3 regions of the Arthrobacter sp. YA7-1 genome follow, and region 1 is predicted to be linked to each of the others. Evidence: riboswitches for the same ligand, from Rfam matches in the RefSeq annotation. Region 1 holds a riboswitch; each other region holds the start of a gene.
The links. A riboswitch is a leader RNA that binds a small molecule or an ion and turns the genes downstream of it on or off. The one in region 1 is predicted to bind glycine.
Positions count from the first base shown of each region.

Region 2: it holds a riboswitch for glycine, as region 1 does, so the genes downstream of both, OIT41_RS14885 (L-serine ammonia-lyase, iron-sulfur-dependent, subunit alpha) here and gcvP (aminomethyl-transferring glycine dehydrogenase) in region 1, are expected to answer to the same signal.
Region 3: it holds a riboswitch for glycine, as region 1 does, so the genes downstream of both, lipA (lipoyl synthase) here and gcvP (aminomethyl-transferring glycine dehydrogenase) in region 1, are expected to answer to the same signal.

Region 1 is NZ_CP110114.1:841,172-851,722, forward strand. Features, by position in the region: gene OIT41_RS04020 (flagellar biosynthesis protein FlhA) at 1-1,723, shown strand, start outside; gene OIT41_RS04025 (hypothetical protein) at 1,701-2,690, shown strand; gene OIT41_RS04030 (carbon storage regulator) at 2,695-2,955, shown strand; gene OIT41_RS04035 (hypothetical protein) at 2,952-3,521, opposite strand; gene OIT41_RS04040 (sigma-70 family RNA polymerase sigma factor) at 3,734-4,567, shown strand; gene OIT41_RS04045 (MFS transporter) at 4,575-6,116, opposite strand; gene OIT41_RS04050 (TetR/AcrR family transcriptional regulator) at 6,199-6,747, shown strand; glycine riboswitch at 6,936-7,033, shown strand; gene gcvP (aminomethyl-transferring glycine dehydrogenase) at 7,193-10,039, shown strand; gene gcvT (glycine cleavage system aminomethyltransferase GcvT) at 10,053-10,551, shown strand, end outside.
Region 2 is NZ_CP110114.1:3,179,019-3,189,569, reverse strand. Features, by position in the region: gene OIT41_RS14930 (AAA family ATPase) at 1-773, shown strand, start outside; gene OIT41_RS21010 (hypothetical protein) at 783-1,028, shown strand; gene OIT41_RS14925 (Flp pilus assembly protein CpaB) at 1,069-1,905, opposite strand; gene OIT41_RS14920 (FmdB family zinc ribbon protein) at 2,008-2,271, opposite strand; gene OIT41_RS14915 (5-formyltetrahydrofolate cyclo-ligase) at 2,428-3,033, opposite strand; gene galU (UTP--glucose-1-phosphate uridylyltransferase GalU) at 3,151-4,056, shown strand; gene OIT41_RS14905 (GNAT family N-acetyltransferase) at 4,111-4,683, shown strand; gene OIT41_RS14900 (hypothetical protein) at 4,992-5,717, shown strand; gene OIT41_RS14895 (SDR family oxidoreductase) at 5,781-6,524, shown strand; tRNA gene OIT41_RS14890 (tRNA-Ala) at 6,556-6,628, shown strand; partial or broken gene OIT41_RS14885 (L-serine ammonia-lyase, iron-sulfur-dependent, subunit alpha) at 6,811-7,014, opposite strand; glycine riboswitch at 7,167-7,267, opposite strand; gene OIT41_RS14880 (PucR family transcriptional regulator) at 7,367-8,866, opposite strand; gene speB (agmatinase) at 9,085-10,089, shown strand; gene OIT41_RS14870 (purine-cytosine permease family protein) at 10,086-10,551, shown strand, end outside.
Region 3 is NZ_CP110114.1:3,837,160-3,847,710, reverse strand. Features, by position in the region: gene OIT41_RS17965 (DEAD/DEAH box helicase) at 1-1,619, opposite strand, end outside; gene OIT41_RS17960 (hypothetical protein) at 1,787-2,635, shown strand; gene OIT41_RS17955 (hypothetical protein) at 2,781-3,359, opposite strand; gene OIT41_RS17950 (sigma-70 family RNA polymerase sigma factor) at 3,514-4,014, shown strand; gene OIT41_RS17945 (zf-HC2 domain-containing protein) at 4,011-4,730, shown strand; gene OIT41_RS17940 (methylenetetrahydrofolate reductase) at 4,761-5,573, opposite strand; gene lipA (lipoyl synthase) at 5,590-6,615, opposite strand; glycine riboswitch at 6,770-6,869, opposite strand; gene trmB (tRNA (guanosine(46)-N7)-methyltransferase TrmB) at 6,956-7,879, opposite strand; gene OIT41_RS17925 (MFS transporter) at 7,982-9,277, shown strand; gene OIT41_RS17920 (MFS transporter) at 9,350-10,551, opposite strand, start outside.

The DNA.
Region 1 (10,551 bases):
GGTGTTCCTCATCCTGGTGGTCATCCAATTCGTGGTGGTCACCAAGGGTGCCGAACGCGTCGCCGAAGTGGGGGCAAGGTTCACCCTGGACGCCATGCCCGGCAAGCAGATGGCCATCGACGCGGACCTCAACGCCGGCCTCATCACCGATGTCCAGGCCCGCAAGCGCCGCGCCGAGGTTTCCGCCGAGGCCGACTTCTACGGCGCCATGGACGGTGCCTCGAAGTTCGTCAAGGGCGATGCGATCGCCGGCATCATCATTATCATCATCAACTTCGTTGGCGGCATTGCCATCGGCGTGCTGCAGCGCGGCATGAACGTGGGCGATGCGCTGAACTCCTATGGCCTGCTGACTATGGGCGACGGTCTCGTCACACAGATCCCGGCCCTCCTCATGGCCGTGTCCACGGGCATGATCGTCACCCGGTCGAATGCCGAGGAGGACATGGGCCGGACGGCCTCCTCGCAGCTCATGCAGTCGCCCAACGCCTTGCTCATCGCGGGACTGGCCGCCGTCGCCATGGCGCTCATCCCCGGCATGCCCATCATTCCCTTCCTGCTGGTGGGCACCTTCCTGTTGTTCGGTTCCAGGCGCCTGGCGGCCCGGCAAAAAAAGCAGAGCGAGGCGGAGGACGCGCAGGAAGCAGCCACCCTGAGCTCCGAGGAAGATCCCAACGAGCGGCTCATGCAGGACATGCGCATCCACCCCGTCGAGATCCTGCTGGCTCCGGACCTTGTTGACATGGTTTCCGGTGCCTCGGACGACCTCCTGGCCCGCGTCCGCTCCCTCCGCCACAAGATCGCCATGGAGTTGGGGATCGTGATTCCGCCCGTCCGCACGCGGGACAACGTCGAGCTGCCACCGGCCACCTATGCCATCCGCATCGCCGGAGTGGAAGCCGGACGCGGCACGGCGCCGTCGGGCAAGTTGCTTGCCCTCGGCGATTACCTTGACGCTCTGCCCGGTGCCTCCACGGTGGAACCGGTCTTCGGGCTGGCCGGAAAATGGATTCCGACCGAGATGCGCCACAGTGCGGAAATGACCGGGGCAACCGTGATCGACCGGGTGTCCGTGCTGGTGACCCACTTGTCATCGATTGTTTCCGCCAACGCCGCGAGGCTCCTCACCCGCGAAGACGTCCGGGTGCTGACGGAAGGCGTGCGCAAGCAGAGCCCGGCCGCCGTCGAGGAACTCATTCCCGGGCTGATGTCCCTCGCCGAGGTGCAGCGCGTGCTGCAGGGCCTTCTCGAAGAACAGGTCCCCATCAACGATCTTCCCCGCATTTACGAGGCCCTTGCCTTGCGCGCCAAGGTTTCCACCGAGCCCGAGGCCTTGATCGAAACCGCCCGGCAATCCCTCGGTCCCGCGCTCGCAGCCAAGTTCCTGGACGGCGCGATGCTCAATGTGATCATGATCGATCCGCTCCTGGAACAGTCCATGCTCGAAGACATGCGCCCGGCCGAAGGCGGTACCCAGATTGTCATGAGCCAGGCTCGACTGGACGCCGTCCTGGCCTCCGTGCAGGCTTCGGTGGAGACCGCGGCGAATGCCGGACGGCAGGCCGTTCTGGTGTGCGCTCCGGCGCTGCGGCCGGCGGTCCGGCGCCTCGTGGCAGCTCCCGACGGCGGCGTTCCCGTGTTGTCCTACCGTGAAGTAACGTCCGCGAACATCCAGATCGAGACCGTGGGGGTGGTGCGCAATGCCGAAGCAATACAAGCTTAAGGGCACATCCCTGGACGACATCCGGGTGAAGGCCGAGCAGCAATACGGGCCTGGCGCGCGGATCGTCTCAGCCGAGAAAGTCACCAACCCGGGGATCGCCGGACTCTTCGCAGCCAATCGCTACGAGGCCACCATCGAGGTTCCATCCCAACTAGCTGGCAATAGTTGTCGTTCTGAGGGCCCAGAACGACAACAACTGCGAGTCAGTTGGGAGGCGCACGCGTTGCAGGGGCCCGCGATCGCCGCGCTCCTGGAGCAGGCCGACGCGGTCGAGATGGACATGCACCGGCCGGAGGCAGTCGTCTCTACTGCTTCCCCGGATTTCGCCGGGATATTGGAGCAACTGGGGAACGAATTCCGGGCGCCGGCGTCCGGAGCACCAACGCAAGGCGCGCTGACCGCGTTGCCGCACGCCGTCGTCGGGCACGCCGTTCCAGCGGCCCCTCCGGCCGCCGTGCCGGTGCCATTGGCCGGCAGCGGCAACCTCGTCATCCTGCTTGGCCTCGGCGACGACGCCTTGGGGACAGCACTGGAATTGTCCATCGCTGGGGGCGGCTTCGACGTCCGGACGGCCGGAGCCCTGACCGCTTTCGGGCACCTCCATGTGACGGGGCGCCAGGGCGCGACGGCGGCCCGTGCCCAAGCGGTCGTCACCGACCAAACCGTGCTGGTCGCCTACGGGCTCGGCAGGCAAGGCGAAGCCGTGACGCGTGCGGCGGACATCGCCACCCTCGCGGCAGACCAGTTGTGGCTGGTTGTCGACGCCGGGCGGAAGGCTGAAGACACGGCATCCTGGGTGCGGGCGCTCTCCGCAGCCCTGGCCGCCGAGCGCGTCCGTGTCGACGCGCTTGCCGTTTTCGGCGCGTCGGAGACCGGAAGTCCCGAGACGGTCAACGGACTCGGCCTACCCATCGGGTGGGTGGACGGCAAGCCCGCCCGCGTTGCGGTGCTCGGAAAGGTAGATTGAGAGCATGCTGGTACTGACACGCAAGCCGGGCGAACAGATCATGATTGGTGGGGACATCGTCATCACCGTCATGGAGGGCCGCGGCGACGGCGTGCGCATCGGGATCGAGGCGCCCCGCGGGGTGTCCATCCAACGTCGCGAAGTGGTTGAGGCGATCGCCGCGGCCAACCTCGCTGCTGCCCAGGCCGGCCCCGACGCCGAGGAACTCGTTGCCGGGCTGCGTCCGCCCGTGCGGAAGCCCCCCAAGGAAGAGGCTGGGTCTTAAGCCAAGCCCAGGAACTCTGCGAGGAGTGGCAGCGAGCAATCCCTCGTCACGGCCAGGGCCCGCTCGATGTTGGCGCTTTCCGCAAGGAGTGTCACGTCATCCACGGTGTCGGAGTGCGCGAACGCCTCCGGCACTCCCGGCGCCACGCTGTCGCCCGGCTGTACTGGGCCAAGCACCTGGTTCCCGGCGCCCTGTGGCCCCATCCGGAGGGCTTCGACATTGGCGGCCGCGGTTGATTCGACCTGCTTGAGCAGACGGACCAGGCCATGGTGGTGTTCCTGAAGCAGTTCCGGCCAGATTCCGGACGGTGCCACTGAGGCAATCATGGGCAGCGTTGCGTTGGCCGATAGGCGCCACTCAATGGCCAGTGCAGACGACTCGATGTTCCGGGCAAGCGTGTCGAACCGGAGGTTTTCCAGGACCTTTTCCACGTCGGCGGCAGTGAATTTCAGCCAATGCCAATTGCCTGCCCGGACGTGCAGCAACTGTGTTTCGAGCCGGTACAACAGCAGTTCCAGCTGTCTCCGCTCACGCCACAGCATCGCTGATAGCTCGTCCGCCCCCACGGTTCCCCATTCCCCGGTTCGGCCTGCGAAAACGTGTTTTCCGAGGCCCGATTTGTATCTTTTTCATGAGCGTACACGCATTGTTATTTTTCAGATGGTATGTTCACTGAATACATGTCTGGTCCATGTAATCTTCGGCACGCTGTACCGTCTCAGCAGCTGGCCCATGAAGCCCCTGGAACCAGGCTTTTGCAACTCAATAAACGGGTCTCATGGGGGGACTAATTTTGAATCGCGATGAACGCAACGAGCTGGTGCTGCAGCACTTACCGCTCGTTGGCTATTTGGTGTCGGAGCTCTGCGCGAGAGCTTCTCATTTGTCACGCGACGATTTCGCGTCGGTGGGGTCCGTGGCGTTGATTACGTCTGCCGATTCCTTCGATCCGGACCTCGGAGTCCCTTTCGGCGCGTTTGCGCGCCGCCGGATCGTCGGGGCGTTCGCGGACGAGATGCGGGCCAGCGATTGGGCCACCCGCTCGGCGCGCAAACGCATCAAGGAAACCATGTTGGTCCAGGAAACGCTCTCCGGGGTCCTTGGCCGCACCCCGTCGGTGGCCGAGACCGCTTCGGCGCTGGGCGTTGAACGCAGCGTGGTGGAAGCGGCCCTGGCCGATGCCGCGCGGACGCTGTCGCCGCTGGATGACGTGGTGGTTGACACGGTCGCGGCGGAGACGATCTCCCCGGAGCATTCGGTCCTGGCCGATGAGCGCCTGAAGTACCTTCGGGCCGCCGTCGAGGCCTTGCCGGAGAAGATGCGGTACGTCGTCGAGGAGATCTACTTCGCGGGGCGGACCGTGAAGGAACTCGCCGAGGAACTCGGCTCCACCCACGCCGCGGTCTCCCAGCAGCGCGCGGAGGGCATCCGGCTCATGCGCGACGGGCTGTCCGCGCATTACGCGGACGATCCCGGGCAATCCTTCGAGCCCCAATCGCGCATTACCGCCCGACGCCGGCACGACTACCTCTCGACCCTCGCCACCGCCACCCTGGGCGGAATCACCCGCAGCTTCAGCGCTCCGGATGCAGCCTTGAACCAGGCAGTCTAGACTCCGCCTACTTGGCGGTCGGCACGCGGCGGAGCACGACGGCGGAGAGGACTGCCGCCCCCGCCATCAGAACCAGCCCGATCGCTGCCGTGATGTGGACCCCCGATTCAAAGGCCGCACGCGCCGCGGTGCTCAGGGAGTCGCCCAATGGCTGGGGCAGGGTAGATGCGGTGTCCATGGCGCCGGCGAGCGTCTCCCGCGAGCGTTCTGCGGCGTGGGCCGACAGTTCGACCGGAAGCAGCAAATGGTGTTGGTAGGAGGCTGTCAGGATGGAGCCGAGCACGGCTGTGCCCAGCAGTGATCCGAGTTCGTAGCCCGTTTCCGAGATCGCCGATGCCGCGCCTGCCTTGTCGGCAGGAACCGCGCCGAGGATCAGGTCGTTGGAGATGGTCTCCGCCGAGCCAACCCCGATGGCCAGCAGCAGGAGCGCCGTCAAAAGGTACCCCGGCCCCTGGCTGTGGTTTCCCAGGGCGGCCACGAGGTATCCCACCGCGCTCAGCGCCAATCCCGATGCCACCACCAGGCCAGGGCGGATCCGCTTGAGCAAGGGGACCACCACCAGTCCTGCCACAATCGTGGCAAGTAGGGCGGGAACCATCGCGATCCCTGCCTGCATGGGGGATTGGCCCTCCACCAGTTGCAAGTGCTGGGCGAAGAAGTAGATGAATCCCGTCATGGAGAACAGGGACAGGACGTTGGCCGTAATGGCCGTGCTGAAGACCTTGTTCCGGAAAAGCTGAACGTCCAACATGGGCGATGCCAACGAGCCCTGCCTCCGGACGAAGACAATTCCCATAGCCAGGCCGAACACCATGAAGGCCGCGGGACCCGGGCCGAACCCGTGCACGGCGGCCTCCTTGATGCCGTAAACCATCGGGGCCATGGTCAGGATGGACAGCACCACGCTGGGAACGTCGGGCTTGCCCGGGTTGCGGTCCTTCGACTCGGGAATCAAGGACGGACCGAACGCGAGCAGGGGAAGCAACAGCGGCACGGCGACCAGGAACACGGTTCCCCACCAGAAATGCTCCACGAGCCAACCGCCAAAGATCGGACCGAGCGCGGCTCCGCCGGAGAATCCCGCGGCCCACACGGCAACCGCGAGCCGGCGGCGGTTCGGGTCCGGGAAGATGTTGCGGATCAACGACAGTGTGGACGGCATGAGCATGGCTCCGAAGATGCCCATGCTGGCACGTCCTGCAATGAGCCATTCAACCGATGGGGCGAAGGCCGTGGCCGCGGAAACGGCCGCGAAGCCCGTGCTGCCGATCAGCAGCAAGCGACGGCGGCCGATCCGGTCACCCAGGTTTCCCATGGACACCAACAGTGCCGCGAGCACCAACGGATAGGCATCCACCACCCATAGCAGCTGCACGCCACCGACTTCCAGCGACCGGGCGATTTGCGGCAGGGCAAATGTCAGCGCCGTATTGTCCACAGCCACCAGCAGCACGGGGAACATCAGGAGTGCCAGGGCAGCCCAGTCGCGCCACGGGGCGATGTGGATCGAAGGGGTACGGGGGTGCTGGGTTGAGGACGGGGTGAACATGAATATAACTGTACCGTCTGGACGGTATAGTTTCAATTTGCCGCATCGAACTGCCGCATCGAACTAAGGGATGATGGACACCATGCCGCGAAAACCTATTGCCCGGGACGCTGTCCTGGATGCTTTTGAAGCCCTGCTGATCGAGGTGGGGGAGCGGGCTGCCACCCTGGACGCCGTCGCCAAGCGCGCAGGCGTCTCCAAGGGCGGTTTGCTCTACCATTTCCCCAACAAGGAAGCCATGATCAGCTCCTTGCTCGAGCGCATGGACGGGCTGGCCGCGCTGGACATCGAGGCGATGAAGGCAGCTCCGGAAGGTGCTGCCGCGTTCTTCATCAAGTCCTCGCTCTGGGCCGACACGCCCTTGGACCGCGTGTTTGTGGCAGCCACGCGCCTCGCGGAAGTAGCCCATGAAGAAACCCGCAGGCGCTTCGCGGGAATCCAGCAACAATGGCTCGATGTGCTGGCCGAGGAAGTCGGGCCTGAAATGGCCAAAGCCGTCCGGTATATGGGCGATGGACTCTACTTCAACGCAATGCTCGAAGGCGGCGCCGGTGATACGGAAGTCAAGGCCAGCGCGAGGAGCGCCGACGTCGGTGCGCTGCTGGCCGCCGTCGAACGCCTCCGTACCTGAGTGGCCACCCAACTGACTCGCATTAGGTGTCGTTTTGAGGCTCCAAAACGACAACAAGTGCCAGTCAGTTGGGAAAGTCGGGCTGCTAGGTAACCCTATTTGCGGACGCGGGCAGTCCATAGGACAATTGGTAGTTGTGGCAGCCGTCACCGGCAACCACAGTCGATTCACACAATTGAATACGCCTTTGATCTGCGGCGGGAGAGTCCTGCAGGCATGTGATGCAGGCGCCGTAGGAGCAAATCCTCCCCAGGAATCTCTCAGGCCCACGCACCGCCGCGGCAAGGCAACTCTGGAAAGCAGCACGCTGACGCGCGCTCACCGACGGTGCAAGCGGACAGTGCCATAAGCACGTTTCGCGGAAACTCTCAGGTCCAATACAGAGCGGGGAGGAATCCGATTAGCTGTGGCGTACCTTGCGCCGCCTTATAAATGGAGTTCCTTCGTGACGGTTAGTTCAACCTCCACCGCGTTCGTTGACCGGCATATCGGCGCCCGCCGCCAGGCCGACATTGACATCATGCTCAAGTCTGTTGGTTACGACAGTGTCGATTCGCTTGTGGACACCGCGGTTCCCAAAGACATCCGCCAGGACGTCGCGCTGACGCTCCAGGACGCCCTGAGCGAGGTCGAGGTCCTGGCTGAGCTGCGCAGGCTGGCTTCCAAGAACAAGACGGCCGTGCAGATGATCGGCCAGGGCTATTACGACACGGTCACTCCGCCGGTGATCCGCCGCAACATCCTCGAATCCCCGGCCTGGTACACGGCGTACACCCCGTACCAGCCGGAGATTTCCCAGGGCCGCCTCGAGGCGCTGCTGAATTTCCAGACCATGGTCCAGGATCTGGTGGGCCTGCCCATCGCCAACGCTTCCCTCCTTGATGAAGCCACGGCCGTGGCCGAGGCGGTCCTGATGATGCGCCGGGCGAACAAGAACAAGACGGCCCACGACGGCAAGACGGTGCTGGATGCCGACTGCCTCCCGCAGACCATCGCCATCGTGAAGGGCCGCGCCGAGGCGCTGGGCTTCGAGGTGGAGATCGCTGACCTGTCCCAGGGCCTGCCCGAGGGCGAGATCAACGGCATCGTGCTGCAGCAGCCGGGCGCTTCCGGCCGGGTGTTCGACCACTCGGGCGTGATCGCCGCCGCCAAGGAACGCGGCGCCCTGGTCACGGTTGCTGCGGACCTGCTGGCCCTGACCTTGATCACGCCTCCGGGCGAGCAGGGCGCCGACATCGCCGTCGGCTCCACCCAGCGCTTCGGCGTGCCGTTGTTCTTCGGCGGCCCGCACGCCGCGTACATGGCCGTCCAGAAGGGCCTGGAGCGCTCGATGCCGGGCCGCTTGGTGGGCGTTTCCAAGGACGACGCCGGCACTCCCGCCTACCGCCTGGCGCTGCAGACCCGTGAGCAGCACATCCGCCGCGAGAAGGCCACGTCCAACATCTGCACCGCGCAGGCACTGCTGGCCATCGTCTCCTCGATGTACGCCGTGTACCACGGCCCCGAGGGCCTGAAGGCGATCGCCGAGACCGCCCACCACCACGCCCGCACCCTGGCTGCTTCCTTGAAGGCCGCGGGCCTTGAGGTCCTGCACGGCAGCTTCTTCGACACCGTCACCGTCCGCGTCCCGGGCAAGGCTGCCGGGATCGTCGCAGCCGCGGAGGCCAAGGGCATCAACCTGCGCGGCATCGACGCCGACACTGTGGGCGTCTCGGTTGACGAGACCACAACGACGGCGGTTGTCGGCGGTGTCCTTGATGCGTTTGGTGCTTCACTCACCGAAGCCAATGAGGGCTTCGTCCTGGAGGCCGCGGTCGAGCGGTCTTCGGACTACCTGCAGCACCCGGTGTTCAACACGCACCGTTCCGAAACCCAGTTGCTGCGCTACATCCGCAAGCTCTCGGACCGGGACCTGGCGCTGGACCGCACCATGATCCCGCTGGGTTCGTGCACGATGAAGCTGAACGCCACTGCCGAGATGGAAGCGATCTCCTGGCCTGAATTCGCCTCGATCCACCCCTTCGCCCCGGATTCCCAGACCACGGGCTGGCGTGAACTCATCACGGACCTGGAATCCCAGCTGAGCGAGATCACCGGGTACGACCAGGTCTCCATCCAGCCCAACGCCGGTTCCCAGGGCGAGCTCGCTGGCCTGCTGGCGATCCGCGGCTACCACCACTCCCGCGGCGAGGCCCAGCGCAACGTCTGCCTCATCCCGGCCTCGGCCCACGGCACCAACGCAGCCTCGGCCGTGCTGGCCGGCATGAAGGTGGTGGTGGTGGCCACCGCTGCCGATGGCACCATCGACCACGCGGACCTGCAAGCCAAGATCGACGCCAACAAGGACGTCCTCTCGGCCATCATGATCACCTACCCCTCCACGCACGGCGTGTACGACGCGGACGTGCGCGAGGTCTGCGACTCCGTGCACGCAGCCGGCGGCCAGGTGTACATCGACGGCGCCAACCTCAACGCCCTGGTCGGCCTGGCCCAGCCGGGCAAGTTCGGCGGCGACGTGTCCCACCTGAACCTGCACAAGACCTTCTGCATCCCGCACGGCGGCGGAGGACCCGGCGTGGGCCCGGTCGCGGCCAAGGCGCACCTGGCCCCCTTCATGCCCGGCAATGCCGCGGCCTGGACCGAAGGCAACGACGTGCCCATCTCGGCTTCACGCTTCGGCTCCGCCGGCGTCCTGCCGATTTCCTGGGCCTACGTGAAGCTCATGGGCGGCGAAGGCCTCACCGAGGCCACGAAGTCCGCGCTGCTTGCCGCGAACTACATCGCCTCCCGCCTGAACGAGTACTTCCCCGTCCTCTACACCGGCGAAGGCGGACTCGTGGCCCACGAGTGCATCCTGGACCTGCGCGAACTGACCGCCAAGACCGGCGTCACCGCCGAGGACGTGGCCAAGCGCCTCATCGACTACGGTTTCCACGCACCCACCCTGGCGTTCCCGGTCGCGGGCACGCTGATGGTGGAGCCCACCGAATCCGAGGACCTCGGGGAGATCGACCGCTTCATCGAAGCCATGATCACCATCCGCAAGGAAATCGACCAGGTCGCCCACGGCGACTTCACGGTGGAGAGTAGCCCGCTGCGCCACGCACCGCACACGGCGGCCGCCGTCGTCTCCTCCGACTGGAACCGCGAGTACTCCCGCGAGCAGGCCGTCTTCCCGGTCCATCACCTCAAGCAGGACAAGTACTTCCCGCCCGTTGGCCGCATCGACGGCGCCGCAGGCGACCGCAACCTGGTCTGCTCCTGCCCTCCGATCGAAGCCTTCGAGAACTAAAGGACTCCTCACGATGACTGAGAACTACACTGCGCTCTACGAAGAGCACAAGAAGCTCGGCGCTTCCTTCACCGATTTCGGTGGCTGGCAGATGCCCCTGAAGTACTCCTCCGAACTGGCCGAGCACCACGCCGTTCGCGAGTCCGCGGGCCTGTTCGACCTTTCCCATATGGGCGAAGTCTGGGTCACCGGCCCCGAAGCCGCGGCTTTCCTGGACTACGCCCTCGTGGGCAAGATCTCCGCCATGTCGATCGGCAAGGCCAAGTACTCGCTGATCTGCCAGGAAGACGGCGGCATCATCGACGACCTCATCACCTACCGCCGCGGCGACTCCACCTTCCTGGTGGTCCCGAACGCGGGCAACGCCAAGGTTGTTGCCGAGGCTTTGGCACAGCGGGCAGCCAACTTCGACGTCGTGGTGGAGGACGTCTCCGCGGCAACCTCGCTGATCGCCGTCCAGGGCCCCAAAGCGGAAGAAATCCTCCTCCGCCTCGTCCCTGCCGCACAGCACT
Region 2 (10,551 bases), 1.9 Mb from region 1:
GACTGGTCCGCGACCACATCATTTTCTCGCTGGGCTTCGGGCGCACCCCGCATGGCCGGGCGCTGCACAGTTTCGGCCCTCTGTCCGTCGAAGGCGGGCGAAACAAATTTGCCCTGGCTATGACCCGCTCCCGAAGGTCCATGCACGTCCTGAGCTGCTTCCGTCCGGAAGACCTCGATCTTGACCGGCTGGCCCACGGCGCCGTCGACTTCCATGAACTCCTTGACCGTGAACTGTCGGGGAACTCCGATCTGGGGACACCGGCCACCAGGGCAGCCGCCAGCGAGCAAGCGCTCGGCGAGGATCCGTTGGTGGCGGATCTGGGCGAGCGGCTCCGAGCCCGGGGAGCGCGCGTGTGGCACCACTATGACGGAGTCCTGGACATCGCCGCGGCGGCCGATCCCGTGCACACGATCGGCCGGGATGACAGCGAAATGCCTACGCCGGTGGCCATTGAATCGGATGGCACGGAACGATACCGCCGCATGAGCGTGAGGGAGCGCAGCAGGCTCCGGCCACAGCTCCTGGAACGCCTTGGCTGGCGCTACATGTCGCTGTGGACCATCGAAGTATTCACGGATCCCTCGTCCTGCGCGGATCGCATTGGATCCTATCTGGGACTCGAGAAGCCTGTGGCGCCATCGTATGGTGATGTCCAGGATGGATTCCTGGACATCGATGTTGAACAATTGGAACTGAATAGCCAGGCGGAACCCTCCGCGGCCAGGGCCAGCGGCGCGCAAGGCGCTGGCTCGGGTCCGGCTATCCCCTAAGGAAACGCAATGGCGGAAAGCAAAAGCACTCATTCCAGGCCGCTCGCGGGCACCAGCGCCGGAGCGGCAGACGCTGATACCGGGTTGGCCACGCAGGAGAAGGCAGAAGTGAAGCCCGCACCGGAACGGAAGCCGGCAGGAGAAGGTATTCTGCCCAAGAAAGCTTCCGAGGACGATCCGCGCCGTTGGGGCGATGAATCCAGCTACGACCATGACGCTTGGCTGAAGGAACAAAGGCCCCCGCACTGGGGCTGAATGGACCATCATGGTGGTGACTCTCCGGCGGGGTTTCGCATTACCGGTTACCTGGGGGACTGACGAGGACAAAGAACAGTTTCCCGCGTGTGGAAGCCCCGGCCAGGATTTCGGCCTGTTGCGGATTGGCAGCGACAACCACAAGGCCGTCCGCCTCGCTCGTGCCCAACCATTGGCCGGCCTTGCCTCCTTGCGCGGACGTCCACAAAACCGGGACCGCAGCCGCCAGGAGTTCTGATTTCCTGCCGGGCCCTTCGAACCCGTCGGCCGCAGTGAGCACAACGTTGACCAATTGGCCCGGCGAGATGAGTTGAATAGAAGCGGGATCGGCCATGCGCAGCGGAACGGCCGCCGTCGCGGGTGCGGTGCCGGTCAGCAGGCCGGGTCCCAGGATCTGCGCGTCTGTGGGGATCTGCCCCTTCTGCAGGGGCGAGGCGAGCTGCTTTCCCCTATAGGCAGTGCCGGGAGTGAGCGCCCCGGCTGGGATTCCGTCAGGAAGGACTTCGAGTGGTTTGAGGTCGGAATCCGTCAAGCTGGACCCCGCAGGAAGATCCCGCGCGGCGGCCAGGACGATGGCTCGCGGCTCCGAAGCAGGAGTCAATTGATGGACTGCGACCCCGACCGCCACGCATAGCAGGAGTGCAACCACGAGGCGACGGTTGCGGTTCAGCCAGCTAGCGAAGGTGCGGTGCTTGTACTGTCTCTTGGGAGGACCCAAGCGGCCTCCGGCTATGGAGGGGAAACGCCGAAGACGGCGGGTGTGGGACGCGGCAATCGGCCCCGGCAGGCTATTGCGTGGAATCGATGAAGGCCTGGTTGGACCGAAGCCAAGCGATGCTGAACCGGCGCCTTGGGAAGCGTTCGGGGTTGCGGGCATGCTGCCACGCTAACCGGGCACTAAGGCGCATGGCAGGGCCTTAGTGAGCTATGTGGAAACGTTGAGCTATGTGGAAAAGCGGGGGCAACTGGTACCCAGGAATCAGCTCGCGGCAGCCGCAGGAACGGACGCCGGAGCCGGAGATGCGGCAGGTGCCGCGGGAGCGGCCGAAACAGTACTTCCCTTGGAGTCCCGGGAGTCGGTGCGGTAGAAGCCCGATCCCTTGAAGACAACGCCCACGCTGTTGAACTTCTTGCGCAACGATCCTTGGCACTCAGGACAGTCGGACAGGGAGCTGTCCGTGAAAGCCTGAACGATGTCAAAGGCATGTCCGCAGTCTTTGCAGGCATAGGCGTAAGTGGGCACTGGTGATCCTCCTCCGGGACGAACTGCAGGTCCTGTGTTGCCGAGGCGGATTGTTCCGTCCATTAGCAGTCCCAGGGCCTGAGTGCCAATTCTATCATCCGGCGTCGGGACCGGTACTACGGAATGTGGCGAAGCAGACAGGCCGGTAAAGCCTCATCATGCGGGCCGAACGAGCTGGACGATCCGATGTGGGGTGAGTGCCTCCGCCACCGGTTTGTCGAACGGTTCGGCCGGGATCGTCCCCGCAGGCAGTACTTCATGGTCGTAGACGACGGCCACAGTCGGCGGACGGTTCCCGTCGGCGTCGAGCTTGTCGAGGAGCCGGTCGTAGTAACCGCCCCCTTGGCCGATGCGGTTTCCACCCTCATCGACGGCGGTGGCCGGCAGGAAGATTCCGGTCGCATCCTTGATGACGTCACTGTCGAAACGTTCGCCCACCGGCTCGTCGATCGGGGCATACTTTGAGCGGACAAAAGCGGTCTCCGGTGTCCAATAGACCCAGCTCAGACGCCGTTCCGGTTCGCAGACGGGAAGGAGGATCCTGTGCCCGGCCGCGTGGAGCGCAGCGAGCAAAGGCATTGTGGGCGGTTCGGCGGCCACTCCGAGATAGGCCGCGAAAGTCGCGGGTCTCCCATGGGCAACATCAGCCGCCCATGAAACGCCCCGGCGGGCAATCCCCGCTCCAGCCTCTGCGCGCTGTTGCCCGGTCAAGGAGAGCCGGCGCTTGCGGTGATCCCGGCGGATGTCGTCTTTCAAAGTCACTTTTGCTCCATTTCCCGCTGCTGTGCGGCTCAGGGATGGGGAAAGGAACGGTGTGCTCCTTTGGGCCGGCACGTTCCTTTTTGCCCATTGTCCAGTTACTTCCGTTAGATTAGTCCGGTGACTTCCAATAACTGCGCCGTCCGCAAGGCCGTTATCCCTGTAGCCGGACTCGGCACCAGGTTTCTGCCTGCCACTAAAGCCATGCCCAAAGAGATGCTCCCGGTAGTCGACAAACCGGCCATCCAATATGTTGTCGAAGAAGCTGTGAGCGTGGGACTCAATGACGTCCTCATGATCACAGGCCGCAACAAGCGTGCATTGGAAGACCACTTCGACCGGGTACCGGCTTTGGAAGCGACGCTGGAGGCCAAGGGAGACATCACCAAGCTGGACTCGGTGCAGGCCACGAGCAACCTCGGCGATATTCACTACGTCCGCCAGGGCGACCCCAAGGGGCTGGGACACGCAGTGTTGCGTGCAAAGCAACACGTCGGGTACGAACCTTTCGCGGTTCTTCTCGGCGACGACCTCATCGACGCCCGGGACACGCTCCTCAGCGACATGATCGAGGTCCAGCACAAAACCGGTGGATCCGTTGTGGCCCTCATCGAAGTCGAGCCCTCCCAGATCAGCGCCTACGGCTGCGCGGACATCGAGGACATCGGTGAGGACGGCTACGTTCGCATCAAGCAACTTGTCGAAAAGCCTGCTGCCGACGAAGCTCCGTCCAACCTGGCCGTGATCGGCCGGTACGTACTCCACCCCTCGGTGTTCGACGTTCTCGAGAAGACCGAACCGGGCCGTGGGGGAGAGATCCAACTGACGGACGCCCTTCAGGTCCTGGCTGCCGGCGAGGGTGAAGGCAGCGGCGTCTACGGAGTCGTCTTCCGCGGCCGTCGCTACGACACCGGAGACAAGCTCAGCTACCTCAAAGCCTGCGTCCAGCTCGCATGCGACAGCGAAGACCTCGGGCCTGGACTGCGGGAGTGGCTGCCGGGCTTTGCCGCCGGCCTCAGCAAGTAGGTCCTCGTGTGGGGGTCGGCCATATGGCCGGTGACGCTCGAATGCGGCGACCTCATGTTGCGTCCCATTCACTACCGGGACAAGAAGGAATGGACCGAGGTCCGCTCACGCAACAGTGATTGGCTGGCGCCTTGGGAAGCCTCCAACCCGGCCCCGGGTGGTCGCCTTCCCAACTACCGGCAGATGGTGGCTTCCCTCAACGCCCAGGCCCGGCAAGCGAGTGCGCTCCCCTTTGTGATCACGGAGCGTATTCCTGGATTCCAGGAGCCTAGGATCGTAGGGCAGTTGACGGTCTCTTCGATCATGTGGGGATCGGCGATGACGGCCACGCTTGGCTACTGGGTGGACCAGGCCCGGGCCGGCCGCGGAATAGCTCCCACTGCGGTTGCCATGGCCACCGACCATTGCTTCAAAGCCCTTGGCTTGCACCGGATGGAGATCAACATCAGGCCGGAGAACGGGCCGAGCCTGCGAGTTGTCGAGAAGTTGGGATTCCGCGACGAAGGGCGCCGCGAGCGTTTCCTTCACATCAACGGAGAATGGGCTGACCATCGAAGCTTTGCGTTGACCTCGGAAGAGGTCCCCGGAGGCTTGCTGGCCGCTTGGCTTCGGCACGGAGCCAACTAGCCGCTTTCGGCGAATAAGGGTCATAAGTCCATTGATTTGCCGACTCTCCGACGACACACCGATGGCAATGCGGTGGCCTCCGGCTATTTGCTTCTACGGTTTTGATTGTGGACTTCCCTCTCAGCAGCTCGGTGATATTGGTCATTGCTGTCGCGCTGTGGATCGTTTGGGTTGCGCCATACATACTCCGGAATCGTCGCCAGCACATCCAGATGGCCGGTGACTTCCCAACAGATGTTATTGACGAAGACGCTCATGAACTGCAAGCCGGGGTGGTTCTGTCAATCACCCCTCGGCAGGAGAAAGCAATGGAAACCATGCAGAGCACCGCAACCGCATTGCCCGAGGTATCGGCCGGCGCCGGCGAACGGCGTGATGCTGCATCGGAAACAGCGGTCTTCAAAGTCAGATACGGGCGCTGTGCCCTTGCCCTTGCCGCCGTTCTCCTCCTGCTCGCGGCTGCCGTTTCCGGCGTCCTCCGCATTCTTGGCCTCGTTTCCGCGTGGCTGCCGCTGGGATGCATAGTGGGCGTGGTCGCGACCGTCTTCCTGCTTCGCCGACTGGCCATCCGGGACCGCAGGGCGAAGATAAACAAGGCCTTCCGGAACGCGATGGCCCCTCCAGCCGAGAGTCCCCGCGCAAGCGCTCCTGCAACGGACCGTCCGGCGACCAAGATTTTCGACGCCGAAGCCCACGCCCGTGAAGCGACGCGACTGACCGCCGTCGAACTTCGTCAAGCCGCCCTCAATGTTGCTGTCGCCGCCGGCGACAACACAGTCCGGTTTACAGCGGAATCCAAGGAAGCTGAATGGCAGCCCGTGGACGTCCCCAAACCAACATACGTCGATGCCGCCAAGGCGCCGCGGCCCGCCCCCGAGCCCCTCGACCTGCCTGAGGCTCCCAAGCCTCTCGGCAAGCCGACGTTGAAGCCAGCCAGCGCACCGTCCGTGGGCGCGTCGGTCCAGGCGCAGCACGGCAAGCCCCAGAGTGGCCTCAGCAACCTCGACGACGTCTTGCAGCGCCGCCGGGCATAACCTCCAGTGACTACCGTCTGCGTGGCAGGTGGCACGGGACAAGTGGGCCGTAAAGTCGTCCGTTTGGCGCTCGACGCCGGGCTCGACGTGACGGTGCTGAGCCGCCGCCCGCCGTCGGGCGCGTCACCAGTCCATCGCGACGGCGCGCGCTACTTTCAGGCTGACGTCACCACAGGTGCCGGGCTGGCCGAAGCCCTGCAGGGGGCCGATGTGGTGATCGATTGCTTGGAAGGGCAATTCGGAAAAGCGCGGAGGAAATTCGCCGACGGCGGCGCGCGCCTGCTCGCCGCGGCCACCGTTGCCGGAGTCCGTAAGGCCGTTCTCCTCTCGATCATCAATTGCGACCAGACCAGCGCGGCGTTTTATGTCTCCAAAGCAGACAAGGAGCGGGTCTACGCACTCTCGTCGCTGGAGACGGTTGTTGTGCGGGCCACCCAATTCCACAGCCTCGTGACGGCGGTTTTCCAGGCGGGCTCGAAAGTCCGCCTCATCCCGGTCTTCAAGGGCGCGCGCTTTCAAACGATTTCGCCGACGAATGTGGCGTCCGAGTTGCTTGCCGAGGCGTTGCGGGAGCCTTCAGAAGAGCGGCACCGGACGCGAACCATCGGCGGACCGGACATCTGGTCCATGCGTGAGCTCGCTGAGATCTGGCGCAAGGCATCGGGACGTGCCGGGCTTCTCGTGGAGGTGCCGTTGCCGGGGGAGATGGGCAGATATCTTCGGAAGGGGCTGAATCTGGTCCCAAGCCAGCGGACCGGGACAGACACGTTCGAGGCCTGGTTGGCGAAGCGCGAAGAAAGTTTGTAGCCTAGGGACACTGGCAATGCACAGTTGACCAGGGGCTATAGCTCAGTTGGTAGAGCGCTTCGTTCGCATCGAAGAGGTCAGGGGTTCGAATCCCCTTAGCTCCACAGTGAAGGCCCTCCCACCTGCGGAAACGTTGGGCAGGAGGGTCTTCGTTGTTGCTGGGGTTGCGAAATCACTAACCTGGCACTGACATCGGTCCCGGATTGAGACGGGCTCCGGTGGTTCTGCCCCTTTCGGCCCGTCGAGCCCTTCCCCCTGTTCGGGTGTGAGGAAGCGCAGCGCGTTGGGTGAGGCCCAGGTTGTGTTCCATTGCGATCTCGGCAACGTTCTTCACCTGTCCCGGGGAGCCGCCCATGACTTCGGCCAAGCCGGCGGCGGCCATCGAGGAAGCGGAGCCGACCTCGCCCTGGCAGCCCACTTCGGCGCCGGAGATCGAGGCCTGCTCCTTGTAGAGCCCCCCGACGGCGCCCGCGGCAAGCAGGAACTTCAGGGATGTCGATCGCGGCGAGGCGGTCCGCGGCTAATTGGGTTCCTCCCCGCTCTGTATCGGACCTGAGAGATTCCGCAGAACGCATTGTCGCGTTGTGTTCCGCTTGCACCGTCGGTGAGCCGGACCGAAGCCTGGCTGCTTTCCAGAGTCGCCTCGCCGCAGCGGTACGGGGGCCTGAGAGATTCCTGGGGAGGATTTGCTCCTACGGCGCCTGCCCGGTTCAGGACTGGGAGGACTCTCCCGCCACGGTTCGAAAGGCATATTCAGATTTGGGGTGATTTGGCTCACACCATACACACAACGTCAGTGCCGGGGCAACATCTGCTTGCGGACATTGCTATCGGCAGCGGGTTTACTTGTGCATGGCCTCATGGATCTGGAGCGCAAACCAAAGCTGGGCCAACGTGGAGGTTTCGGTCATGTCGAGCCCCGTCAACTCGCTGATTTTCCGGATGCGGTAGATGATGGTTTGGCGATGGGCGAAGAGCGCCGCGGCAGTCTTTTGCCATGACCTCTGAGTGTCCAAGTAGGTCTTCAAAGTCACGATGAGATCGCCTTCCTGGCTCTGTTCATACGTGAAGATCGGGCCGAGCAGCCGCTGTACCAACGCCGTTCCCTCCTCGAAACTCGTGAGCCCCAGCCAGGAGGGCCCCTCGGCGTAACGGGTCAGACTTACTGCATTGCCTTTCGCTGAACCGAGCGCCCACAGCGATTCCTGGAGTGCGCGTTGGACGCCCCCGGCAGACGTAGGCGAGCTGATGCCAATCCGGACCCCGGGCCCCGCGCAGTGGATCAAAACGTCATCCGTCACCCCCGCGGTTGCCGCTACATGAAGGGTGTTGAGACGCCGCAGGCAAGCGGCCTGAAGTCCGTGGCGCCACAGTTCCACGTGAATGTTCGCCAGCCGCTCGCCGTCGTCGGCCCCTATCGAAACCACGACGAAATTCTGCGCGGAAATCTCAAAATCGCTGAGCCTGATCTCCAGTTCCGCGATCCCGAGGCGCCCATCGAACGCCTGCAGGAGGAATTCGCCTGCTAGGCGGTGCCGCCCTTCCAGGGACAGGGCCGTTCGCGAGAGTTCCAGTCCCAGCACCGTCGCCGCATGCAGAAGCACGACGGCGTCAGGGTGCGGATCGCTTTTCGGCAGCACCACCAGCACCGCATTGGCGTGGGTGGGGATGTCCATCATCAACACGTGCCGGTCCCGAAGCCGATGCCATTGGAACTTCTTTCCGGTCATGGGTATATGTCCCGTCAGGGGGGCCAATTCCGCTTGCAGGAAGTCCGGCAACGGCTCACCATCCGGGTGCCAGGGATGGAGGCATCGCCGGTCCACGACGAAAAGCTCCGCATTGAGCTCAGCCGCGAGTCCTTGGAGAAGGCCTTGCCAGTGGTCCTCAATTGTTCCCGCCGTACGAAGCAAGTCATACACCCGTGCGGTCTGACGCAGGCGTCGCGATTCCTCCAAAAGGGAAGCTTCAGCCACGGTTCGCGCGATAGCGATGAAGGGCAATGGATACGGAATGCTAATCAGCGGCAGCGGCAGCGGCAACTGCTCGCAGGCCGCCAGGAACTCCGGCAGCAGCTCCGGAGCATGCATCTTTTCCCCGATGGCAAGGGCACTGGCACCTGCATCGACGAGCGCCTCGGCGAGCGCAACTTGGCCTTGGGGGTCGGCGGGGATGGACAGGCCATTGGTCATCATCAGTTCGCCGCCGGTGACCCATTCCCACAGCCTCGGCAGGTCGGAGGTGTGTGCCCAGGTGATCCGGTTGTCCCTACCCGCCGACCCGGCCAAAAACGTGAGTCCAAGCTGAGGTTCCGCCACGAGCTCAGCCACAGTAATCGCCATGAAAATGCGCTCCCAGATCGTTGGTTTCCGGCCGATTTCAGAGTGCTTAGACATTTGTATAAGAGCCTCGGCCATTTGTAGTCAATCTACCGCTATACGTCGTGATGCACGTCACTAAGAATTGGATTACCTACTTCCCGCTCAAAGGCGAGCACCCCCACCTCCCAACATCGCTGCCAGCGTCGCCGCCCGGCAGCAGGCTACCGAAGGATCCCGGCATGACAACGCATCAGCCCATCGGCCCCGTCGACGCAACAAAAGTTCCCCGGTATGCGGGCCTCGGCACTTTCGCCAGGCTTCCCCAAATCGACCGCGTCCCGGACTACGACATTGCGATCGTCGGCGTACCGTTCGACGGCGGAACGTCCTTCCGGCCCGGCGCCCGTTTCGGTCCTGCCGCGGTCCGCGAAGCCTCCCGGCTTCTGCGTCCCGGGTACCATCCGGAATTGGACGTTGAGCCCGTCAACGAAGTCCAGGTTGTGGACGCCGGCGACATCGCCTGCACCCCTTACGACATCGCACGGGCCGTCCGTGAAATCGAAGAGCAGGCATTGCCCCTGATTAGTGAGGACAAGAAGCTCATCTCGATCGGTGGCGACCACACCATCGCCCTTCCGATGCTCAGGGCCCTGAACAAAGTCCACGGACCGGTCGCGTTGCTGCACTTCGACGCCCACCTGGATACATGGGACACCTACTTCGACCAGCCGGTCACCCACGGAACCATCTTCCGGCGGGCGTTCGAGGAAGGCCTCCTCGTGGAAGATAGGTCCATGCACGTCGGAATCCGCGGGCCGGTCTATGACCGCAACGATTTCCTCCGCGACCATGAATTCGGATTCCAGATCATCCGCTGCTCGGACCTGGACGTCTTAGGCGTTCCCGCCGCCATTGCTCAGGTCAAGGAGCGGCTCGGCGACACCCCGGTCTACGTCTCCATCGACATCGACGTCCTGGACCCCTCCTATGCGCCGGGCACCGGCACCCCTGAGATGGGCGGACTCCACTCCCGAGAGCTGCTGGCCCTGCTCCGCGGACTGGACGGCATCAACATCGTCGGCGCCGACGTCGTCGAGGTCGCGCCGGCTTACGACCATGCAGCCATCACCTCGGTGGCCGCGGCCACCCTTGTCTTCGACCTCCTCGCGCTGATGGTGAATCGCGGCAAGGCCGAAACGTCCGCTGTCCGTCAATTGCAAGCAGCATCCTGGACTGCATCATGAGCACCCGAAGCAATCCCGCCGCTGTCACCGAAGTGCCCAGGCTCGAAGACAAAACCATTCAGCCCATCCCGTTGAACGAACGCCACGGAAAAGCGCGGGACCTCTTCACCATCTGGTTCGGTTCCAACATCATGATCATGACCATCGTTACCGGCGGACTGGCCACGACGGTGTTCGGGCTAAGCTTTGTGCCTGCCATCGTGGGAATCATCCTCGGAAACGTCATCGGTGGCGTCTTCATGGCGCTGCACTCCGCCCAAGGACCGCAATTGGGCGTGGCACAGATGATCCAGACCCGCGGCCAATTCGGCTCCTTCGGAGCACTACTGATCGTTGTCATCGTGGTGATCATGTACGTCGGATTCTTCGCCGCGAACCTGGTCTTTGGCGGCGAGGCAATGGCCGCAGTCAGCCCGGACATCAGTGTTGACGCGGGCATCATCATCATCGGCGTCGTGAGCG
Region 3 (10,551 bases), 1.2 Mb from region 1:
CAGTCGCGGCTGTCGGTGGCCTTCGTCGAGATGGAGACAACGGGAGCCTCGGTGGCCTCGCGGTAGTCGGCGATCTCACCCGAGGTGTCCACAACGACGTCGGGCAGCTCGCGGAGCCGGGGCAGCACCTCTTCGGTGAAGGCCAGGGTGTCGAGCCCGTCCAGAGCTACCGACGCCGCTAGCCGCGGAGCCCCCCATCCGCCGCTCGACGACTCGCCCAGCGCGCCAACCACGTCCCAAGGCCGGCCCAAGGTCTCCAGGATCCGGGCTTCCTCGGCGTCGTCGCGGTAGCCGTGGTCGTCCGGGTGCCGCCAGAGCGGCTGGGCCGTCACAAGCTTTCCGGCTTTGTAGTGCCACTCCCAGTGCAACCGCACGCGGTGGTCGGAGCCGTAGTTCGCCAACAGGGACAGCGTGGGCACTGCCAGGACCGGCAACTCCACGGAATGGTCCGCCGCCGTGACCCGGGTGGACTGCTTGAGCTTCGGATAGAACGCCGTGAGGAATCGCTCTTCGTCCTTCGCCGGGATCTGGAGCCGGGATGCGCCCATGACGAAATCGAGGAGTTCCTGCGACTCGCCGCCCTCCAAGGGGGCCAGCGTAATCAGGTTCTCCGGTGCCGACACCCCGGGCAAGTGGCCCTCGCCGGGACCAGTGAAGAACAAGCCATGCGCCGGACGCCCAAGCAATCCCAAGGTCGCGGGATCAAGAGTGTCCCCGCCCAAGGTCACCGACGGCGCGAGCTGCAGGCCGTCGTCGGGCCGGCTGAGGTCAAGCCCGACGACGGCGGGCTCCGCGGCAACGCGGACCGGCTCGCTCCCGCCGGAGTGGATGAGCGAAACCCCTATCTTCTCGGCTTCGGCCAGCAGGCTCCACAGGTTCTTGCCGGCGAATTCGTTGAGGAGCATCCACATGCTCGACGTGAGCTGCCGGTAGTCCGCAGTCGAATGCGCGGCCAGGAAGTTCTGCATCCAGTCGATATGGGCTTCATTGAACTCGCGCTTGTAGCCAAGGTAGTTCAGGTTGGTCCAGGAAACGCCGCCCCGGATCCACTTGCCCTTGGCTCCCATCATCACCGGACGGGCCTTGAGCTGGCGCACGCTGCGGAGCGGGTCGCGCCGGCCTGTGTAGGAGAAGTGCGGGGCCGGCTCTTCCACTTCGAAGGCAAGGGCCAAGGGGAGGCCCTGGCCTTGCGGGGTGGTCCCTGGAGTGGCGATGAGCTTGCTCAGTGCCTGCTCCCAGGCCGGCCGCTGAACGATTGCTCCGGGCTGGGCCGTCTGCCCGAACGCGGGCGCGCTGAGCAGCTGTGCCCGCACGGCGGGATGGTCTTCGGCCGCGAAAAGAAGGGCGGCCACGTGTTTGCAGTCCTTCCGGACGGGGCAGCTGCACACGCCCACGGTGCAGCTCCAGCCGCCGGGCTTGCGGACCAGCTTGGCCGACGTTGAATACGGCGACGGGCCGCTGCCCCTGACCTTGCCCATCATCAGGCCGGTGGCGGAGTCGAAGGTGATGCCGCTGACCCGGCTTCCCATGGCATAGGCGAGGCCGGCCGCGAGGGAGCGGTCGTTAATGGCGGGTGTCTGAATCGCCAGTTCCCAGGAATCGTCTGAGTGGGAAGGCATTCGTTAAGGCTACTTTCGGCAGGAGGCTATCTATGAATCCTAGGGCCCACTGAGCGGCCCTGAAACTTTGCCGGACGTTCACCTCTGCCTAGCTTGCCCGACAACCGCCCCCGCGTACGTTGAAAGGGTCCGGAGCAGCACAAGCTTCCCAGCAGTGAGGAAATCCCATGACCAGCAATGAGAACCCCGTCGTTCTGACGAAGGACAGCATCGAGGCCGACAGTGCCGACGTTGTGGACGCGAACGTCACCGTGGTCAACGAGATGTACGAGGAGCTCCTCAACCATGAGGAAATCGCTACCAATGCCCTGCGCAGCTACTTTGTGGACTACTACCTGACACAGGCACTCGCGGGCGGTTTCGCCCAGTACGTGTTCACGGTTCCGGAACGCGAAGAGGTGGATGCGTTTGTCCGCGAAGGCCTCGAAGGAATGGGCGCCAAAGGCCACCTTGAGCTGTTCAACCGCACCGCCGCGGCTTTTGACGCGCTGTCCGAGGATGATGCCGAGGCCTACCTGGACGGCGACCTTGACGAGTCCGAAGTGGCACCGGAAGCCGTTGCCGAACTCGAGGCCCTCGACGGCGAATTCGAATCCCTCCTCGAGACCGAAGACATCATCGAACTCAACGCAGCGTGGCTCCGCAGCCAGGACGGCGTGCTCTACCTGGACGAGGAGCAGCTGAAGGCCCACATCGCCGAGCGCGTAGCCCTCATCCCGAACCTCGAAGAGCGTCAGGCCGAGGCGGCCGAAGCTGAACTTGAGAACGCCCCTGAATTCGAGCTCATCATCCGTGAACTGTGCGACGTTGCCGGCTACCAGCTGGAGAAGATCACCATGGGCGATCCCAACTACGAGCATGACGGCGAGACCATCCTCGCCTGGCACTTCGCCACGGACCAGGGCAACTACATCATGATCGAAGAGGACGACGAAGCCTTCATGATCCACCCGGAGACGAAGGAAATCATCGCTGCGGTGGAGTTCGAGGACGCTGACGAGTTCGAAGACGCCTAAACGCCCGCTCACCTTTGGGGCTTCTGAGGCCGACGCCCGCTCACCTTTGGGGCCTTTTGGACAAACGCTCGCTCAGATCTGCCGGCCGGTCCGGACAGATCTGAGCGAGCGTTTGCCTTTTGGGGTGCAAAGGTGAGCGAGGGTTTCAGTAGCCCATGCTGCTGCCGCTCGGGGTGCTGCTGCTCGGGGTGCTGCTGCTCGGGGTCACCATGGAGCCGGACGGGCTGACCAGCGACCAGACACCGCCCACGCCTTGGCCGTAGGTGTCACCGGAGTCTTCGTCCTTGGAGTAGAAGTAGATGGGCATCCCGTTGATGGTGATCTGCATCTTGCCGTCTGCTGTGGGGATGGTGCCGATAGTTCCGCTCACTCCGTCAACTCCAGGCATGGCCGACGTCGTTGTCACGGGAGGCCAGAGGGTAGCGCAGCCGCCGGTGCAGGCACTCTTGCCGGAATCCTTGGCGTCCTTCGCGAAGAAATAGACGCTCTTGCCGTTCGCCGCAACCACTCGCTCGCCGAAGCTCGACGACGCCGTCTTCAGTTCCGCCGCGCCAGCTGAAGTGCTCGACGACGAGCCGCCAGAGCTCGCCGAACTCGATGCCGCCGGACTCGAGGCCGCGGGGCTGGAGGCACTTGAGGACGACGCTCCGGGGCTTCCTCCGCAGCCAGTGAGGGCGATGGCCAGAGCAAGGATGCCGAGCCCGGTGCCGAGTTGCTTCTTCATGGTTTGCTCCTTCGCTTCGACCGGCCGTGGACGTGCCGGAAGCTAACCCGTACGACGCCGCCGGGTGAAGAATGGTTCACAGGGCTTGAACCCTATTCGCGGTCCGCACGTCGTATCGCAAGAGAAGGGGAAGCCGAGCACCAAGGAGGCGCCGATGCCGCTCGACGAGGACGTGGTGGCCGCGATCTACCGCGACCACGGTACGGCCCTGCGCCGCTTCGTGCTGAGTTGCACGCCGGACGCGCACTTGGCTGAGGACGTGGTGCAGGAGACCATCCTCCGCGTGTGGCAGCACGCACCGCAGATCACCGGCAGCTTGCGCAGCTATTTGTTCCGCACTGCCCGCAATGTCATCATCGACAACTACCGCAAGGCCCAGCGGCGCCCGGCAGAGGCTGCCGAACGCGACATGGCGGACCCTGAGGAGGCCACCGAGCGGGTGGACGAGCTCCTCAACCGGGTCCTCATGGAGGAGGCGCTCCTGCGGCTCAGCACCGAACACCGGGAGGTCCTGGTAGCACTGCATTACGAACGTTTCACGGTGAACGAGGCCGCGCTGAGGCTCAACATCCCCAGCGGCACAGTGAAATCCCGGGCCTTTTACGCCGTCAGGGCGCTTCGCACGATTCTCGACGAAATGGGGGTGCAGCGGTGAACGAAACCGGACTTCACCAATTGCTGGGCGCCTACTTGCTGGGCGGACTCGAGCCTGCCGAGGCCCGTGTTTTCGAGGAGCATTTGGCAAGCTGCGCCGACTGCCGGCTCGAGTTGGGCGAGCTGGAAAGCCTGCCGGCCCTCCTCGACGCCGTCCCCGTGCCCGACGCCGTCGCGCTCGCCGCCGGGCGCCCCGCCGTCGAGCCTTCCGCCGTCGAGCCCGCCGCGGCCACTGCCGACCCCCGCTCACTTATGGGGGCTTTTTCAGAAACGCTTCCGCAGCCGATTCTCCTGAAGATGGCAGCCCGGCGGCGGAAATCTCGACGCCGGTGGACGGCCCTGGTGGGTGCCGTTGCCGCCGCTTGCCTTGGAGTGGGCATATTGGCGGGGCCCGTGTTGAACCAGCCGCCCAAGCCAGACGCCAGCTATTCGGTGCAGACGGACAACGGCCTGCAAATCACGGTGGGGCTCGTCCGGAAGGCGTGGGGGACGGAGCTGCAGCTGGAAGGCCGCAGCATGCCGCCGCAAGGCACCATGTACCTGTGGGTCAAGGGCCGCGACGGCACGGAGGAAATGGCCTGCGGCTGGACCGCGACGTCCAGCGGGCACATCAAGGTCACGGGCGCGACGCCGGTCCAGCTCGCCGGGATTTCGGGCGTGGAACTGCGCGACGACACCCAGAAGACGGTCGCGGTGATTTCGGTCCCGGGGAGCTAGGGGTTTCCGGGACCTAGGCTGTTGGCAGCGCTACGCGGTCGCTGCTTCGCTGGCGTCAGGATCGGGCAGATCGTTTCGCTCCCAGATGGGCATGTCCAGTCGGTTGAAACTGTAGAGATGGATTCCCGAAACCCCATCCGGCTGCGCCATGAGCTCGGACACCAGGGTTTCCGGTGAGTACTTGTCCGGGCCCAGGAGCTTGCGGGCAAGAGTTCCCTTGTTGCTGAGGAACTTCAGCGACGTCCCGACGCCGATCTGGGTTGCCAAGGCCAGCAGTTTTGTCCGGGGAACTGCTCCGGCCACGCCGGCCCATACGGGAAGCTCGACGCCTTCCCGGCGCAGGAGCGCGGCGTAGTCGAGGATCTTCGGCGCGGAGAAGCACATCTGCGTGACAACATGCGTCGCCAGCTGTTGTTTCGCCAGCAGGGCGTCCAACAAGTCCAGCCCGCTCACGGAGGGGTGTCCCTCGGGGTAACCGGCGATGCCCGCTGTGATGCTGCCGCCGGTGTACTCGGCGATATCCGCCAAGAGCCCAAGGCTCGATCGGTAGGGGCCCGCGCCAAGAGGTCCGTCTCCACCGATGGCGAAGACCTCACTGATCCCGGCGGCCTCGCAATCCCGGAGGATGCCGGAAAGCTGCGCCCGGTTCTCCAACCCACGTGCCGAGAGGTGCGGAATCACGGTGTAGCCAAGGAGGCTGAGCCTGACGGACGCCTCCATGGTCCGCGCGATGCCGTGATGGGGCAGGCAGGTGACGGTGAGTGTTGTGGAAAGCGGTACTGTTGCCTGGACTTTCTCAACGATTCCGTCTGAGGGAATGATTTCAATCCGGGTGGGGAACATGCTGGCTCCTTCCGGATCAGGCCGTCGCGTGGTGTGCGAGGAGGGTGCGGGCTTCCTGGCGGGTGGTGCCGGAGTCTTGGATGCCTTCGGCGATGTGGGCGAGGTGCACGGGGATTTCGCGGCCTTTTTTGCGCATCGCGGTGGCCCAGAGGCGTCCGGCGCGGTAGGAGGAGCGGACCAGGGGGCCGGACATGACGCCGAGGAAGCCGATTTCCTCGGCTTCGGTGGCGAGGTCGACGAATTCCTGGGGTTTGACCCAGCGGTCCACGGGCAGGTGCCGTTCGGAGGGGCGCAGGTACTGGGTGATGGTGATCAGGTCACAGCCCGCGGCGTGCAGGTCGGCCAGGGCTTCGGAGATCTCTTCCCGGGTTTCGCCCATGCCCAGGATCAGGTTGGATTTGGTGACCATGCCGTGGGCCCGACCCTGGGTGATGACGTCCAGGGAGCGGTCGTAGCGGAACGCGGGGCGGATGCGCTTGAAGATCCGGGGCACGGTTTCGACGTTGTGCGCGAAGACTTCCGGGTTCGAGTCGCAGATCGCGCTGATGTGTTCGGGTTTGCCGGAGAAGTCGGGGATGAGCAGCTCGACGCCGGTGCCGGGGTTCAGTTCGTGGATCTTGCGGACGGTTTCGGCGTAGAGCCAGACGCCTTCGTCTGCCAGGTCATCGCGCGCGACGCCGGTCACGGTGGCGTAGCGCAGGTTCATGGCCTGGACGGAGCGGGCGACCTTGGTGGGTTCGAACATGTCCACGGGGGAGGGTTTGCCGGTGTCGATCTGGCAGAAGTCGCAGCGGCGGGTGCATTCGGAGCCGCCGATCAGGAAGGTCGCTTCCTTGTCTTCCCAGCACTCGAAGATGTTCGGGCAGCCGGCTTCCTCGCAGACGGTGTGCAGGCCTTCTTTTTTCACGAGGTTCTTCAGGCCCACGAATTCCGGGCCCATCTGGACCTTGGCCTTGATCCACTCGGGCTTGCGTTCGACCGGGACGGCTTTGTTGCGCTGTTCAACGCGCAGCAGCTTACGGCCTTCAGGTGCCAGGGTCATGAGGAACTCCAAAATTCAGGTGGCGCTCACGCGCCACGATGAGTCGGTTCCTCCCCGCTCTGTATTGGACCTGAGAGTTTCCGCGTCTCCACCTCGTGGCTGGACGCTTGCACCGTCGGTGAGTCCGGTTGCCCGGACTGCTTTCCAGAGTTGCCTTGCCGCGGCGGTACATGGGCCTGAGAGATTCCTGGGGAGGATTTGCTCCTACGGCGCCTGCTGAAAATGTACCGGCAGGACTCTCCCGCCGCAGATCATAAGCACGTGCCGCCTTTCGGTGACACGTCTCACATGGTATCCGGTGCCTGTGCGGTGCGCAAAGAACCCAGGCGCGGTCGTGAAGCTAGATCTTGCGATAGCTGAGGTCGAAGATCATGCGTCCGGCCTCGTGGGCCTTGTTTTCGAAGCTGGTGCGGATGCGGCCATCGAAGCGTGGAGCCCACCCGCCCACGTGGTCCACTCCCTCGTTGGGGCCGGTGTGCTCGGTGCTGACCGGGGCGCGGCCTTCCTTGACAGGTGCCCCGCCCACCATGGATTCGACTCCGGATTCCCACACTTGGGTGAGGGGGCTCTCAGCGCCGGTCCGTTCGCCGTCGTGCACGTTCTCAAACTCGGTGGAGCCGGCGAGGACCTCGCGGACGTGGATGGCGTAGTTGGACCAGTCGGTGGCGATCCGCCACAGGCCGCCCTTCTTGAGGGACCGTGCTGCGAGTTCAGCGAACGCCGGCTGGATGAGGCGGCGCTTGTGGTGCCGGGACTTGTGCCACGGATCCGGGAAAAAGACCCAGAGCTCGCTGACCGAGCCCTCGGGGAGCATGGTGGCCAGGACCTCGGGGGCGTTGGCCTCCACCACGCGTACGTTGCTGAGCCCGCGGCTGTTGATCTTGATCATCGTGTTGGCCAGGCCCGGGGTATAGACCTCCACGGCGAGGAAATCCTTGTCCGGATTTTCCTCGGCCGCATGGCACACAGCGTCGCCGAGGCCCGAACCGATTTCGACGATCAGCGGCGCCCTGCGCCCAAACTCGGCTTCGGCGTCGAACACGTAATCCGGGTGTACCGAAGTGTTGGCAACGTGCCGCGGAACCTGGATGGCCCAGCGGTCCGAGTGCTCCTCCCACGCGGCCTGGCGGCGGCCCTGAAGCCGCGTCCCGCGGCGCACGAAACTGACCGGCCGGCCGCCGTACGTGCCGAAGGAGGCCTGGCTGCCGGGGGTCACGGGGCGCGCAGACTGCGGTGTTTCAGGGGTTTCTGGGGTTTCACTCATCTCCTCCAGAATACCGTTGCGGCACCAAACGCCCGCGGCGGACCCTGGGTGCGCTCCCGTCATGAGGCGCCCCGGTATGAGCATGACTGCCAGAATGGTTTGGTGACCCCCGCTTCAAGCGCCCCCAAGAACACTACGCCGCACCCCGGCGCCCGCGAGATCCTCGTCGACGCCGAGATCGACGAGCTTCCCGAGCCCGAGCCCACGCTGGTCAAGACGCGCGGCGGACTTGTCTTCCTGGGGATCTGCCTGGTGCTCATCGGCCTGAACCTGCGGACGGTTTTTTCGAGTTTTTCGGCAGTCCTTCCGGAAGTCACCGCCGACGCCGGGTTGCCGGGCTGGGCGGTGGTTGTCCTCACTACTGTGCCGGTGACATTGCTGGGTGTCTTCGCGCCGCTGGCGCCGATCCTGGCCCGCAGGTTCGGTGCCGAGAGGGTGTTGCTCGGCGCGATGGTAGTGCTCACAGCGGGACTGCTGATCCGTCCCGTGGATCTCGCCGGCGCCGGGCACTTGCCGGCACTCCTTGCCGGTACCGCGGCGTGCGGCGCCGCGATCGCGCTCTGCAACGTGCTGCTGCCCGGCGTGGTCAAGCGTGATTTCCCGCACCGGCTCGGGCTCATGTGCGGTCTGTATACGACGGCGATTTGCGCGTCAGCAGCGCTTGGCGCCGGTTTCACCTATCCCGTCTTCACGGCGACCGGAAACTGGACCTCGGCGCTGTGGTTCTGGGCGCTGCCCGCCGCCGTCGTACTCTTGCTTTTCCTCCCTCTGGCGATTCGCCAGCATCCCGTCCGCCACAACGCCGCCGACGGCGGTGCGAACGTCTGGCGTTCCGCCGTCGCCTGGCAAGTCACCATCTTCATGGTGTTGCAGGCGATGATGTCCTTCAGCGTGTTCGCCTGGTTGGCGCCGATCCTGCGTGACCGCGGGATCGACGGCGGGACGGCCGGCCTGATCGTGTCCGTGTCGATCGTGCTGCAGATGCTTGGTTCGTTCATCGCTCCGGGGCTCGCAGCCCGGTTCAAGGATCAGCGCGTCATCAACACCGTGGTTGCGCTGATGACCGGCGGCGGCTTCGCCTTGAGCATCTTCGGACCCACGGACCTGATTTGGGTGTGGACCGGACTGCTGGGCCTGGGGCAGGGGAGCCTCACGGCTGTGGCGTTGACCATGATCATGTTGCGGACCCGTGATTCGCATACCGCGGCGCACCTTTCCGGCATGATGCAGGGCGTCGGCTATGGCTTGGGCTCCACGGGAACCTTGATGGTCGGCCAGTTGCACCAAGCGACCGGTGGCTTCTCGGCGGCCGGCATCTTGTTCCTCGTGGTGGGTTCATTGGCTGCTTTCTTCGGTTTCCGTGCAGGACGCAACCGCTACGTCGGCCAACCCAACTGACTCGCAGTTGTTGTCGTTATGAGGGCTCAAAACGACATTACCTGCGAGCCAGTTGGGTTCAAGCGGGGGAGTTTAGTGTGTCAGGTCCTTGCCCTTGGTTTCCGGGATCATGAAGGCGAACGCGATGCCGATGGCCAAAAGGATCACGGCATAGACGTTGAACATGTTGGCCTGGCCGATGCTGCCGAGCCACGTCTGCAGGTACGGGGCCGTCCCGCCGAAGACCGCAACGCAGATGGAATACGGGACGCCGACACCCACGGTGCGGATCTTGGTCGGGAACAGCTCCGCGTACACGGCAGGGACAATCGAGGCGCTGCCGGCGATGAAGAACAACATGACAGACATCGAAACAGCCAGCTGCCACGGGGAGTCTTTGAGGAGCCAGGTCATCGGGAAGTGCAGCAACGCCGCCCCCGCGGAACTCACGATCAGCACGGGCTTGCGGCCGATGCGGTCGGACAGCTTGCCCCAGAACGGCAGCGACGCAATGAAAGCGATGTTGCCGATAACACCGGCCCACAAGGCTGCTCCACGATCCATCTTGAGCGAGCTGGCCGCGTAGCTCGGAGCCACGACGCCCCAGATGTAGTAGACAACGGTGAGGCCAACGGTCAGCCCGATCACCTGCAGGGCCTGCTTGCGGTACTTGACGATCTGCGGCCACATGGGCTCGCGCTTTTCCTTCGGCACCTCGGCTTCGAACGCCTCGGTCTCCTTCATCTTGGCCCGCATGACCAAGGCATAGATTCCCAAGGCACCGCCCACCAGGAACGGCACGCGCCAGCCCCAGGCGTTCATGTCCGCCTTGCTCAGCACCCCGGTCAGGATGGCACCCAGCAGGGTCCCGGCAAGGATGCCGGCGGTGCCGGACGTGTAGATGAGCGTTGCCCAGAAGCCCCGCTTTTCCTTGGGCGCCATTTCGGACAGGTACGTTTGCGACGACGGCAGCTCGCCACCGTGGGCGAGGCCCTGGATGAGGCGGGCCACCAGGAGCATCACGGAGGCGAAGGCTCCAACTGCCTGGAATGTCGGGGCGATACCGATCAGCAGGCTGCCGACAGCCGCGAGGCCTACCGCGAACGTCATGGACGTCTTGCGGCCGATCCTGTCGCCGATCCAGCCGAAGACGAAACCGCCGAACGGCCGGGCCACGAATCCGACGGCGAAGATCGCCAGGGTGGAGAGGACCGCGGACGTGGGGTCGGCACTGCTGAACAACGCGCTGGCGATGAAAGGCGAAAACGTGGCGTAGATTGCCCAGTCGTACCATT